2 regions of the Latilactobacillus curvatus JCM 1096 genome follow, and region 2 is predicted to be linked to the other one. Evidence: predicted binding sites of a transcription regulator. Region 2 holds the regulator's gene; the other holds the start of a gene.
What was found. Region 2 encodes NrdR, which represses ribonucleotide reductase genes. Its sites were predicted from a motif close to ACACNATATATNGTGT; they were not measured.
Positions count from the first base shown of each region.

Region 1: pnuC (nicotinamide riboside transporter PnuC) is a predicted target of NrdR. The motif match lies at 2,980-2,995, and genes of this name have one in related genera.

Region 1 covers NZ_CP026116.1:760,546-768,630, reverse strand. The annotation lists gene LCU_RS04150 (NAD(P)H-binding protein) at 1-176, shown strand, start outside; gene LCU_RS04145 (MerR family transcriptional regulator) at 234-653, shown strand; gene LCU_RS04140 (cupin domain-containing protein) at 672-1,079, shown strand; partial or broken gene LCU_RS04135 (carboxymuconolactone decarboxylase family protein) at 1,100-1,423, shown strand; gene LCU_RS04130 (winged helix-turn-helix transcriptional regulator) at 1,518-1,898, shown strand; gene LCU_RS04125 (SDR family oxidoreductase) at 2,057-2,803, shown strand; gene pnuC (nicotinamide riboside transporter PnuC) at 3,085-3,843, shown strand; gene spxB (pyruvate oxidase) at 3,913-5,739, opposite strand; gene LCU_RS04110 (ABC transporter ATP-binding protein) at 5,944-6,699, opposite strand; gene LCU_RS04105 (ABC transporter permease) at 6,696-7,559, opposite strand; gene trpX (tryptophan ABC transporter substrate-binding protein) at 7,556-8,085, opposite strand, start outside.
Region 2 covers NZ_CP026116.1:969,743-977,827, forward strand. The annotation lists gene thrS (threonine--tRNA ligase) at 1-368, opposite strand, end outside; gene dnaI (primosomal protein DnaI) at 681-1,601, opposite strand; gene LCU_RS05150 (replication initiation and membrane attachment family protein) at 1,601-2,983, opposite strand; gene nrdR (transcriptional regulator NrdR) at 3,001-3,474, opposite strand; gene coaE (dephospho-CoA kinase) at 3,659-4,249, opposite strand; gene mutM (DNA-formamidopyrimidine glycosylase) at 4,246-5,085, opposite strand; gene polA (DNA polymerase I) at 5,097-7,757, opposite strand; gene LCU_RS05175 (transcriptional regulator, SarA/Rot family) at 7,888-8,085, opposite strand, start outside.

The sequences.
Region 1 (8,085 bases), 210 kb from region 2:
AAGATCGGATTGATTACGAATTAACTGAAAAGGGAACACCGTTTAAAGGGACGATTATTTCACGACGGAGTATCGCGCAAGTTGTTGTTGATTTAGTTAATCATCCTGAAAAAGGAATTGGGGCAAGTTGGGGCATTAATCAGCCGAATATTGATGGCGATCGTCCTATTTATTAAAAAACTTGCCTTATAGTATACTCTAAGGTATAAGCTATTTTTGTAGGAGGGATGTCGATGGCACAAGAGCAGTACAAAATCGGCGAGTTTGCTAAATTGGTTGGTTTGTCGACTTACACATTACGTTACTATGAAGACCAAGGCTTGATTATGCCACAACGCGATGCGGCCGGTGTCCGCTTTTATACATTAGAGGACGTTAAGTGGGTCGGGTTTATACTCCATCTAAAAGGGACCGGTATGCGGATTACAGAATTAAAGCAATATGTTGCATTGCGGGCTCAAGGAGACGCGACGATTGAAGCGCGCAAAGCTTTATTGCAAAAAACAAAGGCTCAAGCTGAAGCCGAATTGGCTGAGCGCCAAGCAAATTTACAGATCCTAACGCGTAAAATTGATTGGTATGATGGTAAATTGGATCAGAGTATCGATCAAGCAGAGAGTTTTGAAACGTATTTACAACGATTTGAATCCTAATAAAGTGAGGTTATTAGAATGGTTAAGAATGAACAATTAAAAGAAAAACAATTATTCCCAGTTGGAGAAGCTAATGTGGCTTATCAAGACTTCTTCGTCGGTCAAAGTTATTTATCAATGTTAGTGAACGAACCAGACGTGAATGTCGGTGTCGGGAATGTCACGTTTGAACCTGGTTGTCGGAACAATTGGCACATCCATCATGCTGGGTACCAAATTCTATTGGTGACTGGTGGCGAAGGCTGGTATCAAGAAGAAGGTAAAGCAGCACAACACTTAGTCCCAGGAGATGTGATTGTTACTAAAGACGGCATCAAACACTGGCATGGGGCCACTAAGGATAGCTGGTTTAGTCATGTCGCCATCACTGCCGGCACACCAGAATGGTTAGAAGCTGTTTCAAATGCGCTTTATGACGCACTTTAATTCAGAAAGGGGTTTTTAAAATGGCAAAGAAACAAACAGCAGGCCGCGATCTATTGGGTGATTTTGCACCTAAATTCGCTGAATTAAACGACGATGTTTTATTCGGGCAAGTTTGGTCGCGTGAATCAGAGTTACCAGCACATCAACGGAGTTTAATCACCATCAGTGCCTTGATTTCAGGTGGTAATTTTGAATAATTACCAGCGCATTTAAAGATTGATAAGGAAAACGGCATTACTGAAGCTGAAATTGTCGAAGTGATTACGCATTTATCATTTTATGTCGGCTGGCCTAAGGCATGGTCGGCGATGAACGCTACTAAAGCGGCTTATCGACCAGAATAATTAATCAGGGATTAGGACAGATAAGATTGTCCTGATCCTTTTTTTGATGGTATGATAGACAAACAAATCAGCATCAAGAAGTGGAGGAAAGGCCTTGAACGAGCCACAAAAAAATTATACCAACGGTGTTTTAATGACTTTATCAGTGATTGGAATGAAATGGAAACCGTTGATTCTCTGTCATCTTGTGGCAGGACCTCAAAGACCGGCCGAACTTAAAAGCGTCGTTCAGGGAATTCCAGCCAAAGTTTTAACCGATCAATTACGTGAATTGGAACGAGATGGCATCATTACTCGAAAAGTTTTTAACGAAGTACCCCCACACGTGGAGTATGCGATTTCTGCGTACGGCAAATCATTGGTTTCCGTCCTAGGAATGATGGCCAAGTGGGGCGAAGATAGAATCGACTTTTTACAGAGCAATGGTGATGATGTGCAGTTGGATTATCGAGACCATGAGAAATACGATATTTAAAGAAGGCGATAACATTTATTCAAAAAGAATGTTGTCGTCTTTTTAGTGATTTCACAAAACTTACTTTGAGGTGCGTTAGTTAGTTGAAAGTGCGTAATTGTTTATTGCGAAGTACCCGATATACTAACCTTATCAACTAAAAAGTGAGGGGAAAAGAAATGAATGATATTCAAAATAAAGTCGTTGTGATTACCGGTGCATCAAGTGGGATTGGTAAAGAGACGGCCACCTTATTAGCAGCCAAAGGTGCAAAACTTGTTTTAGCAGCTCGACGAACAAGTGCGTTGGCGGCGTTGGCGGCGTTAACCGCTCAATACGACACTGAGGTTATTTATCAGCAAACGGATGTGACGCAATTAGCAGACATGCAAGCCTTAATCGAATTGACAATCGCTAAATTTGGTAGAATTGATGTGCTATTCAATAATGCTGGCTTAATGCCCGTCTCAATGCTACGCGATGGTAAAGTCGATGAGTGGGAGGCTATGATTGATATTAATATCAAAGGTGCGCTATATGGTATTAAATATGCCTTACCTTTAATGGAACAGCAAAAGAGTGGTCATATCATTACCACGGATTCAGTTGCCGGTCATTTCACTGGTGAAGGCTTATCCGTTTATTCAGCCACTAAATATGCAATGCGCGCGGTGATGGAAGGGTTACGTGTGGAAGAAGTTGGAATGGGCATTAAATCAACGTTAATCTCTCCAGGACATGCACAAACCGAATTAGCCAGCCGGATTAGTGATCCGCAATTACGAGCAGCTGTTCTCAAGAGTGAAACTGAAACTGGATTAACAGCAACCGATGTCGCTAATGCCGTAATGAACGCCATCGATACACCAGATAATGTGGGCATTAATGAAGTCATTCTCCGGTCAATTGATCAAAGAGACTATTAAGCCATTGGTCAAAGATTGAATTGAGTCTTGACAACGAACGCTAAAAATAAAAAATATTTTCGAATGGTCTAGTTCAGCGCTTGCAATCGTAAGTTAACGGCACTTTCAAAAAGGCTTTAAAATCAGCTACCACAAATTGAATTAAATACAAGAGTTTAAATTAGAATGCTTAGCGTGTACCATATATAGTGTTGTTTCGTCAGATGGTACATCAATATATGGAAAATGGTGTTGACAATCTGGAGTGATAACTAAATTCATATAAAGAGGGTTTCAGTTCAATGCAAGACAATCGTGCAATCACCAGTGTATTTAATCCTAAGTGGTACATTCAACAGATGAAAGGGTGGACAACATCCAGTTATGGTTTGTTGATGTTTGGGTTAGGCTTTATTTTAGCTGCTACTATTTCCGGTGGTCCAATGACTGGCGTGTCGTTTTTAACGATGCTCGCGGGGATGTTAGGCTTCACCTGTACTATTAGTATTACGAATACGAAACCTTTAAACGGTGTCTTTGGTGTCATCTCTGCATTAATCTACATTATTGTGGCTTATAATGCTAAAAACTATAACGATATGTTATTACAAACCGTCTACATTATTATGTTAGACATCCCAGTCTTATTAATGCCAGATTGGGCGCAAAACGTTGATAAAAAAGTCCGGGGGCTTGCTACTCGTGGTAAAGGACTTCGTAATTGGGCGTTGACGCTATTGTTCTTTGCTATATCAGTCGGGTTATTATATCTCTGGGAAAGCAATATGACGGACAGTCCACGACCATTGATCGATAGTATCGCCACTTCAGTTGGGTTTACTGGCGCACTGTTGACCACATTACGGTTTAAAGAAAGCTATTACTTCTGGTTCATCCAAAGTATCGTATCAATCACGTTGTGGGGCATTACAGCAATGCAGGGTGGCTCAAATTGGGTCTTATTCTTCACCTATATCTTGTACTTATCAAACGACTTAGTCTCATTCTTCGACAAGAACGTCGTTTGGTTCCATCCTAAAGAAGCCATTACCAAAAATTAAATCAATAAAAATAGCGTCCCATCACACCGCAATGTGTTGAGACGCTATTTTTATGATGGCCGGGTTGTTTTATAGTTCAACACCGTTTTCTTCAAATAATTCTGGTAATGTCTTCAGTGATTGACCATCGTATTCTGCGAAGAAATCAGCCACGCTGTATTCTTTGCCAGCAGGACGAGAAGCATCATAGTTTGCGCTAATTGTTTCTGTTATCTTACCATCTTTAATAGTTAGTTCTAATTCTTCAACTGGAATACTCCGTTTGTCAGTGATCTTAGCATCAATTAAGAATGGTCGGCCAGCTTTTGTGACTTCAAGGGCTTTGTCAAAGGCAGCGGGTAATTCTTTAGAAGAACGAACGGTGATTGATTCAATGCCCATTGCTTGCGCAATCATGGCAAAATCTTGATCTTCAATGAAGATTCCTGAGTAATCCATTGGAATATCATCTTGTTCACTCTTGATGAAGTTTAATGCGGCATTTGATGTGATGATATTAATGATTGGTAATTGGTATTTCTTTTCAGTGATCAAGTCTTGCATGACCATTGAAAAGGCACCATCACCCGAGATGTTGAAGACTTGGCGATCTGGGTAGCTCAATTGACCAGCTAAGGCACCAGGAACGCCTGAACCCATTGAAGCAAAGAGGGCAGAAATCACCCATTTGTTCTTAGGCGTTAAGTTCAAGTGACGGAAACTGTTGATGATATTATCACCAACATCGATTGAAAAGACAGCATCGTCTTCAGCAATCCGGTTGATTTCTTTGTAGATTGGTTCGAATTCAAGCGGATCAGAGTCGCGGTTCGTTAAAACATCAAGGTAGGCTTGCCAGTTTGCCATATCAGCAACAGCAGCTTTGAAGAATGGTGTTGGGGCAACCGTTTCGCTTCTGGCGATTACTTTTTCAACAAAAGCAGTTGCATCTGACCAGATTCCGAAGTCTAAGAAATGGTGACGGCCAAATTGTGCTTCATCGTTATCGATTTGGATAAACTTGAAGTCATGTGTCCGATAAATTAAGTTGGCAAATGGGAAGTCAGCACCGATGGCAATCACAAGATCACTAACGGCCATGATTTCATCAGCCGCTTTAGAAGCAGCCCGGTTAGCCATGCCTAAGTTACCTTCATAACTATCAGGCACTAACCCTTTAGCAAGCCCAGTCATGACGATTGGAATTTGAAGTTTCTTTGATAATTCAACGAGCTTGTCGCCGCCGTCTTTAATCCCACGACCAACGTGAATTACAGGGCGTTTAGCGTCTTTAACCATTGCTAAGAATTGATCAACTTCTTCGTCTGTTGCGACTGGACCAGCCACTTTTTTACGATCTGAAGGTGAGCTTGAGCTATATGGTGTATCTGGAATTTCAACGTAGCCGAAGTCATTTGGAATAACAACCACTGCGACGCCATTGTGTTTGTAAGCTTCACGGATTGCTTTATCAACAACGTATGGCAAGCTTTCAGGTGTCATAACGAGGCGGTTATAAACAGCAACGTCAGAGAACATTGGGTTTTCAGCGAATTCTTGGAAGTAGTTGTAGTTCATGTTCTTGCTTGGTACTTGACCAATCAAGGCTAAAACTGGTGCATGATCTTCTTTTGCATCATATAAACCAGTTAAAAGGTTAGTTGCACCAGGGCCAGCTGAACCAAAAGCAACCCCGATTTTACCAGTTAATTTAGCGTCAGCAGCTGCGGCAAGGGCCCCAACTTGTTCGTGACGAATTTGAATATATTTTAAACGATCCTTTTCAATATTAAGAGCATTCATTGTTGAGTTAAATGAGCCACCAGGGTAACCAAAGATATGATCAACGCCCCAAGATTCGATAACTCTAAGCATAGCAACACTAGCTGGAATAGTTTTTTGAGTAGTAACTGTCATTATACAGATCTCCCTTAAATCAATAATTAGGTTGCGCACAACCTTATGGGAATAATTTAGCATACTTAGAAAACGATTACAAGTGTTAAACGTAGGTTAATCATATCCTTAATTAATTAACCGCTGATAAATTGGTGCTTGATAAGATTGAATGGATTTAAGCAGCAAAAACCGCGCTATCCGAAAATGGTTAGCGCGGTTTGATTAGTTTAAATAGTCTAGTAAAGTATCGACAGTTAATGCTTGCTTTTCAGTCGCGTTCAAGTCGGCAATCAGTTTACCGGCTTTTAACACCAAGAGTCGATTGCCATATTGCAACGCATCCTCTAAATCATGCGTAATCATTAGGCAGGTGAGTTGGTTATCGCGAATTGTTTGATTGGTAAAAGTCATCAATGCTTGGCTGGAAACTGCATCTAAAGCAGATGTGTGTTCATCTAATAACAGCAATTCAGGTTTTTGAATCGTCGCCATCAAGAAGTTTAACGTTTGTCGTTGGCCACCCGACAAGTTACTAACCGGGCGATTGAGTTGTTGATCCAAGTGATTCGGGAGTGTCTTGGCGAGCGCTTTGATTTGTGGGAGTTGTTGCTTGAGACGCCGGGGAAATAAGCGGCGGCGTTGGCCACGGCGCATCGCCAACAAAATATTTTCGGCAACGGTCATATCAGCTGCGGTGCCCAACTTAGGATCTTGGTAGACACGACTAATGAGCCGTGTGCGTTGTTGGGCGGATTGCTTCGTAATGTCGTGGTCGTTGAATAGTAGTTGCCCACTTGTGGGGGTTAAATCACCCGCAATGGTATTAAAAAAAGTCGATTTACCCGCACCGTTTGCGCCAAGGAGGACGACAAATTCACCAGGATTAATCGTGAGATTTAAATCATTTAAGAGTTGTTTAGGTTCATTATTATCAGTAACTTCAAAATTGAGGTGGTTTAAAGTCATACGCGGGGTCATTTGGTAGTCAGTCCTTTCTTTTGTTGTGGTGCGATGATGAAGATGGCCAAAATGACGGCCGAGAAGAGTTTGAAATCATTGGCGTTAAAGCCGAGTTGTAAGACAAGGAGTAAGATGAGGCGGTAGACGACGCTTCCTAGGATAATGCTAATTAGTTTGGCGATGAAATGCTTGCCGACAAGGAGCCGTTCACCAATGATGATCGCGGATAACCCAATGACCATCACACCGATGCCCATGTTGACATCAGCAAAGCCGTTATATTGTGCAACGAGCCCACCTGCAAGGGCGATCAAGCCGTTTGACAGCACGATCCCAATCGTTTTCGTCCGCTTTACGGCAATCCCTTGTGAGAGGGCCATCGTGGGATTATCACCAGCTGCAATCAGGGATTGACCGAATTCGGTGTAGAGTAAGCCAGCCAGTAATAATAGGGCGATCAGCATGATGACTAGGTTAATGACTAAGAGCCGTTGATCGAGCGTTAATTGATGGAATAGCGGTAGTTGATATAGGTTGTGTTGATCACCAATTGCCATGTTGGCTTGGCCTAAAATCCGCAAGTTGACGGAATACAAACCGGTTAGCGTTAAAATCCCGGCTAACAAACTCTGGACATGGAAGTAGTTGTATAAAATTGCCGTCACGAGTCCGGCTAAACAGCCACCGATGAATGCGACTAATAGGGAAAAGGCAATGTTATGTTGTTGCAACATTAAAGCGCTGAGGGCTGCACCTAACGGGAAACTGCCTTCAACGGTCATGTCAGGGAATTTTAAGATTCGAAAGGTGATGAAAACGCCTAGGCTTAGTAGGCTCCATAATAATCCTTGGTCAATGGTTGAGATAATAAGATTCATTTGAGAACAGCTCCTTTTTGATTAGCGATTTGCATTAAACTCTGCGGAATTGTGATGTGGAGGGCTTTTGCTTTTTTGAGGTTTAAGACTAAATGTCCTTTGCGTAAATACCGAATTGGAGTGGTTGCGGGTTTTGAACGACCACTTAAAACGGCGGCGGTCATCTTACCGGTTTCAACGCCTAAGTCGTATTGGCTTAGGCCGACGGTTGCGAGCCCGCCATCTTTAACCATCGTTTCAGCGGATGGAAAGACTGGCGTTTTGGTTTTGTCGGTCACATGGACGAGGGTGCCCATTGCACTAGCAATCGTATTATCGGTGGGAACGTAAATTGCATCGACTTTTGGGACTAGATTCTGGCTGACTTGTTCCAGATCGTTGACTGAACTAAGACTGGCCTCAACAACGGTCAGCCCTTTTTGTTCAGCAAGTTGTTTGAATAAGTGCATTTGACTGGTGGCAGAGTTATCACTGCTTGAATAGAGAATGCCGACGGTTTTCAGTTGCGGCATGATGGTTTGCATTA
Region 2 (8,085 bases):
TCTGGTAAGTCGGTCACAGCTACTTGACCAGCTTCGTTTTCGGTATCATAGAAGAAGCCATCTTCAGTTGCATGTACTTCGCCGAATTGCATCTCGGGATAAGCACGGTTCAACGTTGCAGCTAAAACAAAGGCTGCCGTATTCCAAATTGCCATCAAATCGGTTGCTTTGTCGTCTTTAGTGATGATTTCAATTGCCCCATCTTCTAAAATTGGTTGCTGTAAATCAACTAATTCACCGTTCAATTTACCGGCAATTGCCTTTTTAGCTAAGCTTGTACTAATTGATTTAGCAACATCTAAAAGACTTGTTGCTTGTTCAAATGCCTTTTGAGCACCATCTGGAAAAGTTAATTGAATCTCTGCCATTACTATTCACTCCTTCTAATTTGTCATCAACAATAAAAAAAGTCCCTGAGACGCACGAATTGTGCAGCTCAGGGACGAATTAATTTCGCGGTTCCACCCAGATTGAGACCCCAACATTTGGTTCTCCAACTTTAAGCGTCTATAACGGAAACGACCCGATCAGTTGTATTGCCTTTGAAAGTGGTCAATTAAATGGGGGTGAAAAACTTTCAGCTATGTTTTTCTCTCTGCGATGGTTCATTTAAAAGGTGTCTTTCATCATTGATTGATTCTATTAAAACACTTAATTGCTTTTTTAGCAAGCCTAAATTACTAAGGTTGTAAGCGGCGATTTTGACCACCAACTTCAATTTCTTGCGCTAAATAGCGCACACGTTGCATGATGCGGGCCGCTTTAACCGGTTCGTCTCCTTGGTTGCTAGTTGTCAAATGCGTCTCTAATTCAGTCATTGTGAAGTTTGAACTGAAGAAGGTGGCGAGTTGTTCTTGCATTCGATATTGCAAAATAATGCCAAGTACTTCATCCCGAACCCACGCACTCATTGCATCAGCACCGATATCATCAATCATCAGAATCGGTGCTTTTTTTATCACGTTGACCTTTTCTAACACATTGTTTTGCCCAATTGCATTCTTCATCTCCACTGCAAATGTCGGGAAATGAATCAACGTGGTTTCAAACCCGGATAACGCCAGTTCGTTTGCAATCGCACCTAACAAGTAAGTCTTGCCAACCCCGAATTGCCCGCTAAGGTACAAGGCTTGGTGAAAATCATGGGGTGCTTGCCGATAAGCCCCGATAAACGCGGTAGCTTTGATCAATGCGTCAAACCGATTGGTTGGATCGTATGAATCAATCTTGGCCTGTTCAATATCGCGCGGCATATTAATTGACTTCACTCGTGCATGCAAGGCAGCTTGTTCGCGCTCTTGTAATAAACTTACCGTAGGCTCATAACTGACATCGATAAAATGGTTATTTAAGACTAACTTTGGCGCATAACCCGGTGCCAAAGTGGTTTGCCCATTAGCTAACTTCTTCTTTTCGATGACGTATTCGTAAATTTTAGCGGCACTACGCGTGACCGTTTCTTGTGATAAGCGGTCTTTGTTAGCTTGTATAAATGCTTGGACATCGGAATCGTTCAAGGCATCTTCGACCAATTTATTAAACTGTTGGTTTAACTTTTGCCGATTCATGTAATCCGTCAAATCTTTACCCATATTTTCCATTACGATTCCCGCCCCTCACGAATTTTTTTCAACGCCGCTTCTAGTTCATGCTGATGCTCAGGTGTGGTTGTTTCTTTTGGCGCTTGATAATCTGGTTTAGCCCATTTAGGTACTGGTTCTTTTTTAGTTTTATTCTGATAACGCGTTTGGCGATTGTTTTGCACCTTTGCCGTCTGTTTGGTTTGGAAATCGCGAATCTGCAAAATCGCATCCGCTGCCGTCTTAACCCCTTGTTGAGCCCACTGGTTCGCAATCCGATCGACTAGCGCCTGAGTGAGCCCATCATATTGCGTAATGATATAAACGACCAAAATATTGAGCACATCATTGTTAAAGATATAGCGGTTTTGCAAGTCCTTTAACGCCCGGATTTCATTTTTAGCGACAAAGCCGTGGTTCTTTTGTTTCAAGTATTCGAGATAATCAACTGGCAAGTAGCCCTGACTTTCTGTTAGCCACTGCAATTCCTGTTCGTTAAAGCCGGCTTTTTGCCATTCTTTTTGTAACTCGGCTAACGGTTTTTGCGTTGTTGTAGCAGCTGGCGTTTGCCGGTTACTCTGACGTCGTGTGTAATTGTTCAAGACGTTCTGTTCGAGCGCTGCCATATTAATCGTACTGTCAGCAACATTCATCGTCAAGCCAATCAAACGCGCTAAGTCCATCTCATCTAGACCATAGAAATAATGGAGATTAAACAAGCCCTGTTCATTTTTGAGAATTTGATCCGTATCAATCTGGTATTGCGCCGTTGCATCTTGTAATAGGTCCCAATCAAAAGTCCGCAACTCAACCGAGGTAAACTGCGGTGTGCTAGCTGCTTTTTGTTGATACATTGCCTTAGTTTCAGCCACACTGCTTGGCACGTTCGTCAATAAATCGTTTTGCACATGGAAAACGGTCAAGAAATTCTTAGTGACCTCTTGATAATCCTTGGCGTAAACCGGTCGTAGCTTGAAATAGTCACGGAGTTCCACAAACCGTGTTTCGCGGACCGCTTCGAACAATGCCACACTTAACAAATCATCGTTAAAAAAAGCTTGTGGTTGCAATGGCGCATACAGTTCATACACCAACTTGCGGCCAGTTCCCTCATTTTTTTGATACGTCCGCATTAAACCAAGTGCTTCCAATTTGCTGCGGCTGTCATAAAAAGCAGGTAAATCAACACTCAACAGATTTAACAAAGTCGCATGTGTTTGAAAATGTTGTTCCGTTTCTTTCTTGGTTTGACTCCATAACAAAAGATAGAGACTGTAAGCAACAGCCCCCATCAATGGTTGATATAAGTAAGTGACGACTGTTTGATCGAAATCGGTCAAATAGTTAGCTTTTGTCACTGAAAAGCCGTCTTTTGGACTCAAAAAATCAAATGCATCTGACATCGGCTAACCCCTCTTCCTTAATTCGATTTCTTCGTCTTTTCTTTATTCATCATTTCTTGTAATTCACTCATAAAGACATTCATATCCTTGAATTCGCGATAAACACTGGCAAAGCGAATGTAGGCAATCTGATCAATATCTGGTAACAAGCGCATCACGTATTCTCCGACGGCTTGTGAAGAGACTTCGTTTTCACCCAATGAGCGAATCTTATTCTCAACTTCATCAACTACTTCAGTCATTTGCTCCATTGTAACGGGGCGTTTTTCAGCAGCACGAATTAGCCCGCGCAATAATTTATCACGGTTGAATTCTTCGCGCGTTCCGTTTTTCTTGATTACCAACAATGGGGTTTGTTCCACTCGTTCGAACGTTGTAAACCGGAAACGACAATTCTCACACTCACGGCGACGACGAATCACTCGCCCTTCATCCGTGGGACGACTATCAATTACCCGCGAACTATTCTGATGACAATGTGGACATAGCATAATGACACCTTCTTATCTTTTGATTAATTCGTTTCAAATTCAATCCAATTTTAAAACAATTAGTATAACAGTAGTATAACATGCCAGGCAAGCAGGCTAAACAAAAAATGTATCAGTCTCAAGGCATTTCGCCTTTTCCAAACAAAAAAGCGGTCGAACAGAATAATCTGTTCGACCGCTTGTATTACTTGTTATGACACAACTGTTGTAACAACGCCAAAACACGTTGCCGCAACATTGCAGGTGTGCCTTGATTATCAATCACGAAATCCGCTCGCGCTTTTTTGGTCGCCAAATCACTTTGACTATCAATTCGCGCATTTGCCTGTTCTATAGTCAATTGGTTACGCGCCATCAAACGTTGCAATTGTGTTTTACGTTCAACGTAGACAACTGCAACACCATCGCAATATTGCTCGTAGTGTTGTTCATATAACAGTGGCACATCCAACACAACCAGCGGTGCATCTGCTGCTTGCATCTGTTGTTTAATGGCTGTCAAAATAGCGGGCCCAGTAATCGCATTTAACTGAGTCAAAGCCTCTGGGTTACCGAAGACTTGCTGGCCCAACATAGGCCGATCAACTTGACCATTTTTGACAACTGCTTCGCCAAAGGCTGCTTGCAATTGTGCCTGTACCGATTTATTAGTCGCTAATACCTGATGAGCAACTTGATCAGCATCAATCACCGGGATTCCCTGTTCTTTAAACAATGCCGCAACAGTCGACTTCCCACTGGCAATGCCACCCGTTAAACCTAGAAAATACGTCATTGAACCGCTTCTCTCTTAATCTGACACCGCGGACAGAAATGCGTGCCACGCTGTGCTACTTTAATTTTCTCAATCGGAGTCTGGCACCGATCACACGGTTGCCCTTTCTTACCATAGACGTGCAACATATCCTGAAAGGCCCCAGCGTGACCCGCCGCGTTTAAGAACGTATTGACTGTTGTCCCACCGTTATTGGTTGCCAGTTCTAACTCTGTGATGATTTCATCATGCAAACGATCTGTTTCAGCTTTCGTCAATAAATTCGCCGGTGTTTCTGGGTGAATCTGGCTCAACCACAACGTTTCGTCCACATAGATATTCCCAAGACCCGTTACAATTTTTTGATCCAGCAACAGTGGTTTAATCGCTTTTTTATGTTTCTGTAACGCCTGATAGAAGGCGGTTTTCTTAAACGTTGTTGGGGTTGGTTCAACCCCTAAGTCCTTCAATCCAGAAACAGTGTTTTCTTGACCCGTTTCAATTAATAACATTCGGCCAAACTTACGTGAATCAAGATAACGTAACTGTTGTCCATCTGTAAATGTCCAAATCACATGCGTGTGCTTAGTCATTGGTACGGATTGATCATCAACTTCGTATTTGCCTTCCATCCGCAAATGACTCACAACAGTTAAGTTTTGATCGAAACGAATCAATAAATACTTACCGCGTCGATCAACACCGATAATTTGGCGTCCAACAAGACCTTCAACAAAAACATCGTCTGGATTACTGATAATTTTCGACCAGCGAATCTCAATTGCTTGAACCGTCTTACCGACCACTAATTGTTCCAATCCGCGGCGCACATTTTCAACTTCTGGTAATTCTGGCATTGTGTGTCCCCTTATTTCTTAATATCGTACCAAGTTGGTCCAAAGCCACTTTCAACTTTCAGCGGCACCGCTAATGAAACCGCAGAATCCATGACACTTGGTACTAATTTTTCTAACATTGGTATTTCTGATTCTGGTGCTTCAAAAATCAATTCATCATGTACTTGTAAAAGCATCTTGGCTTGTAATCCTGCCTTCTTCAGTTCCGCTTGCATCAAGATCATTGCCATCTTAATAATATCAGCGGCACTCCCTTGAATTGGGGTATTCATTGCCGTGCGTTCTGCAAATGAGCGCAAATTGAAGTTTTTAGCGTGAATATCTGGTAAATAGCGACGCCGATGGAAGAGCGTTTCAACGTAGCCTTCTTCGCGCGCCTTCTTCACGATATCTTGCATGAATTGATGAACACCTGGATACTGTTCAAAATACGCTTCAATAAAGCGTTTAGCTTCAGCCCTTGTGATCCCAATATTTTGTGATAAGCCATAGTCACTAATCCCGTAAACAATCCCGAAATTAGTTGCTTTCGCTTGGCGCCGCATATCTGGTGTCACTTCATCAGCGCTCGATAAGCCAAAAATCTTCATCGCAGTATTCGCATGGATATCGCGGTCTTCCTTGAATGCCTCTTGCATATTGGCATCCCCCGAAATGTGGGCTAAAACTCGTAATTCAATTTGGGAGTAATCAGAAGCAAACATCTGCCAACCCGGTTGACTTGGGACAAACGCTTGGCGAATCTTACGGCCTTCCGCTAGACGGACTGGAATATTTTGTAAGTTGGGATCAACCGATGACAAGCGACCAGTCTGCGTTAAGGTTTGCAAGTAACGCGTATGCACCTTATTATCTTGATGAATTGACTTCAATAATCCTTCGACATACGTTGACTGAATCTTAGCGATTTGGCGATAATCCAAGATGGTTTGGACAATTGGTGCGTCTTTTTTAAGTTGTTCCAAGACATCCACCGCCGTTGAATAGCCGGTCTTGGTCTTCTTAATCACTGGTAACCCCATCTTTTCGAATAGAATGACGCCCAGTTGCTTAGGCGAATTGATGTTAAACGTTTCGCCAGCTTCCGCATAAATCTTTTCTTCCAAAATCTTCAGCGTTTGACTGAACTCGCCCCCCATTTGTTGTAGGCGACTTGCATCAACTCGAATCCCGGTGATTTCCATATCCGCTAAAACTAGCGCTAATGGCAATTCCATATCCGTGAATAAATCGAATTGTTGATGTTTTTTTAATTGTTCTGTCAATTGTGGTGCTAATTTGTAAATAGCTGCTGCTTTTTGAATCAGATGTTGATAAAGCACGGTTGGATCGACAGGGACTGCACGTTTAGCCCCCTTGCCATAAACAGCTTCATCTGTTTGGACATTTTGATACTGATGTAAATTTGCAACCGTTCCAAGATCATTACTGTTATTCGTTGTATTCAACAAATAAGACGCTAATAGTAAGTCAAATTGAACCCCCGCTAAGTGAATCCCTAAGCGATTCACCGCAACCTGATTGCGTTTCACGTCAAAAACTGCTTTCGGACGTTTAGCATCTTCTAACCACGTTTTTAAAACCGATTCTGTCAAGAGTGTTACGTCGTCGCTGACATACCAGTGGTCTGGTCGGCCAATGTAAAAGCCAATCAAGTCTGCTGTATGGTAATTGTCGGTTAACATTTCGATGCCAAACGCAACGTTTTCAGTGGTTGTCACGACATCGGCGATGTTATCAAGGGTTAATACTGTAAATTGATAGTCTTCAGTAGCCGTGGGTTCAACTGGTGCAACATCTAATTGATTTAGAAACGACTTGAAGTTCATTTCTTGGTAAAAAGCAACCAAAGCTGCCATATCAGGTCCGTTGTACACCACATCGTCTAAGCCAATCGTAATTGGCGCGTCACGTTTAATGGTTGCCAGTGTCTTACTCGTGAAAGCTAGGTCGCGATCTTCAATCAAATGTTCTTTCAATTTACTCTTTTTCATTTCATCGACATGTTCATAGACACCTTCAATGTTTCCAAATTCCGTAATCAATTTAAGCGCAGTCTTTTCCCCGACCTTTGTCACCCCGGGATAATTATCAGAGGTATCGCCCATCAATCCTTTTAAATCGATAATTTGGCTTGGTTCTAAACCGAGTTTTTCTTGAACGTGTTCAGGGGTATACGCTTCAATTTCATTGACCCCTTTAACAGTGATGTTAACGGTTGTCTGACTAGTCGTCAATTGAGTTAAATCGCGATCACCAGTGACGATATCGACCGTGAAACCATCAGCTTCTGCTTGTTTAGCAAGTGTACCAATGATATCGTCCGCTTCGAAATTAGCGAGTTCATAAGACTGAATACCATATGCTGTTAAGAGTTCTCTAATATAAGGAAATTGTTCCGTTAATTCAGGTGGCGTTTTTGAACGGCCCCCTTTGTAGTCGGCAAATTGTTCGGTTCTAAAAGTGGTTTTGCCCGCATCAAAAGCAACTAACACGTGTGTTGGTTCAATCTTTTTCAGAATAATATCCAACATATTCTTGAAAGCATAAATCGCATTAGTGTGCAGTCCTGCCTGATTGGTGAAATGGTCTAAAGCTTGGTGCATTGCAAAAAAAGCACGAAATGCAACACTATTGCCGTCGACTAATAATAATTTTTTTTGAGAACCCATGTTGTTCCTCCTACATTCGTAAAGTGACTAGCTCTATTCTAACAAAGAAAGTGACGCGCGTCATTATGCGCGACCGTTGCTAATCGCACAAAAAAAGGCCGCAACAAATGGTTGCGGCCTTTTTTAACGTTTATTTTGCTTCTGGGCGATCCATGTTCATTGATGCCATGCGACCAAAGATTTTTTTGCTTTGGTCGATTGTTGCGCCAACAGTATCTTGGCCGATTTCATTTTGTAAATCTTTGTACAAGTCTACGTAATAGAACAAGAGATGACGATAAACTTCCAAACCCTTTTCCGTCAAATGAACACGACGAATGCGTTGGTC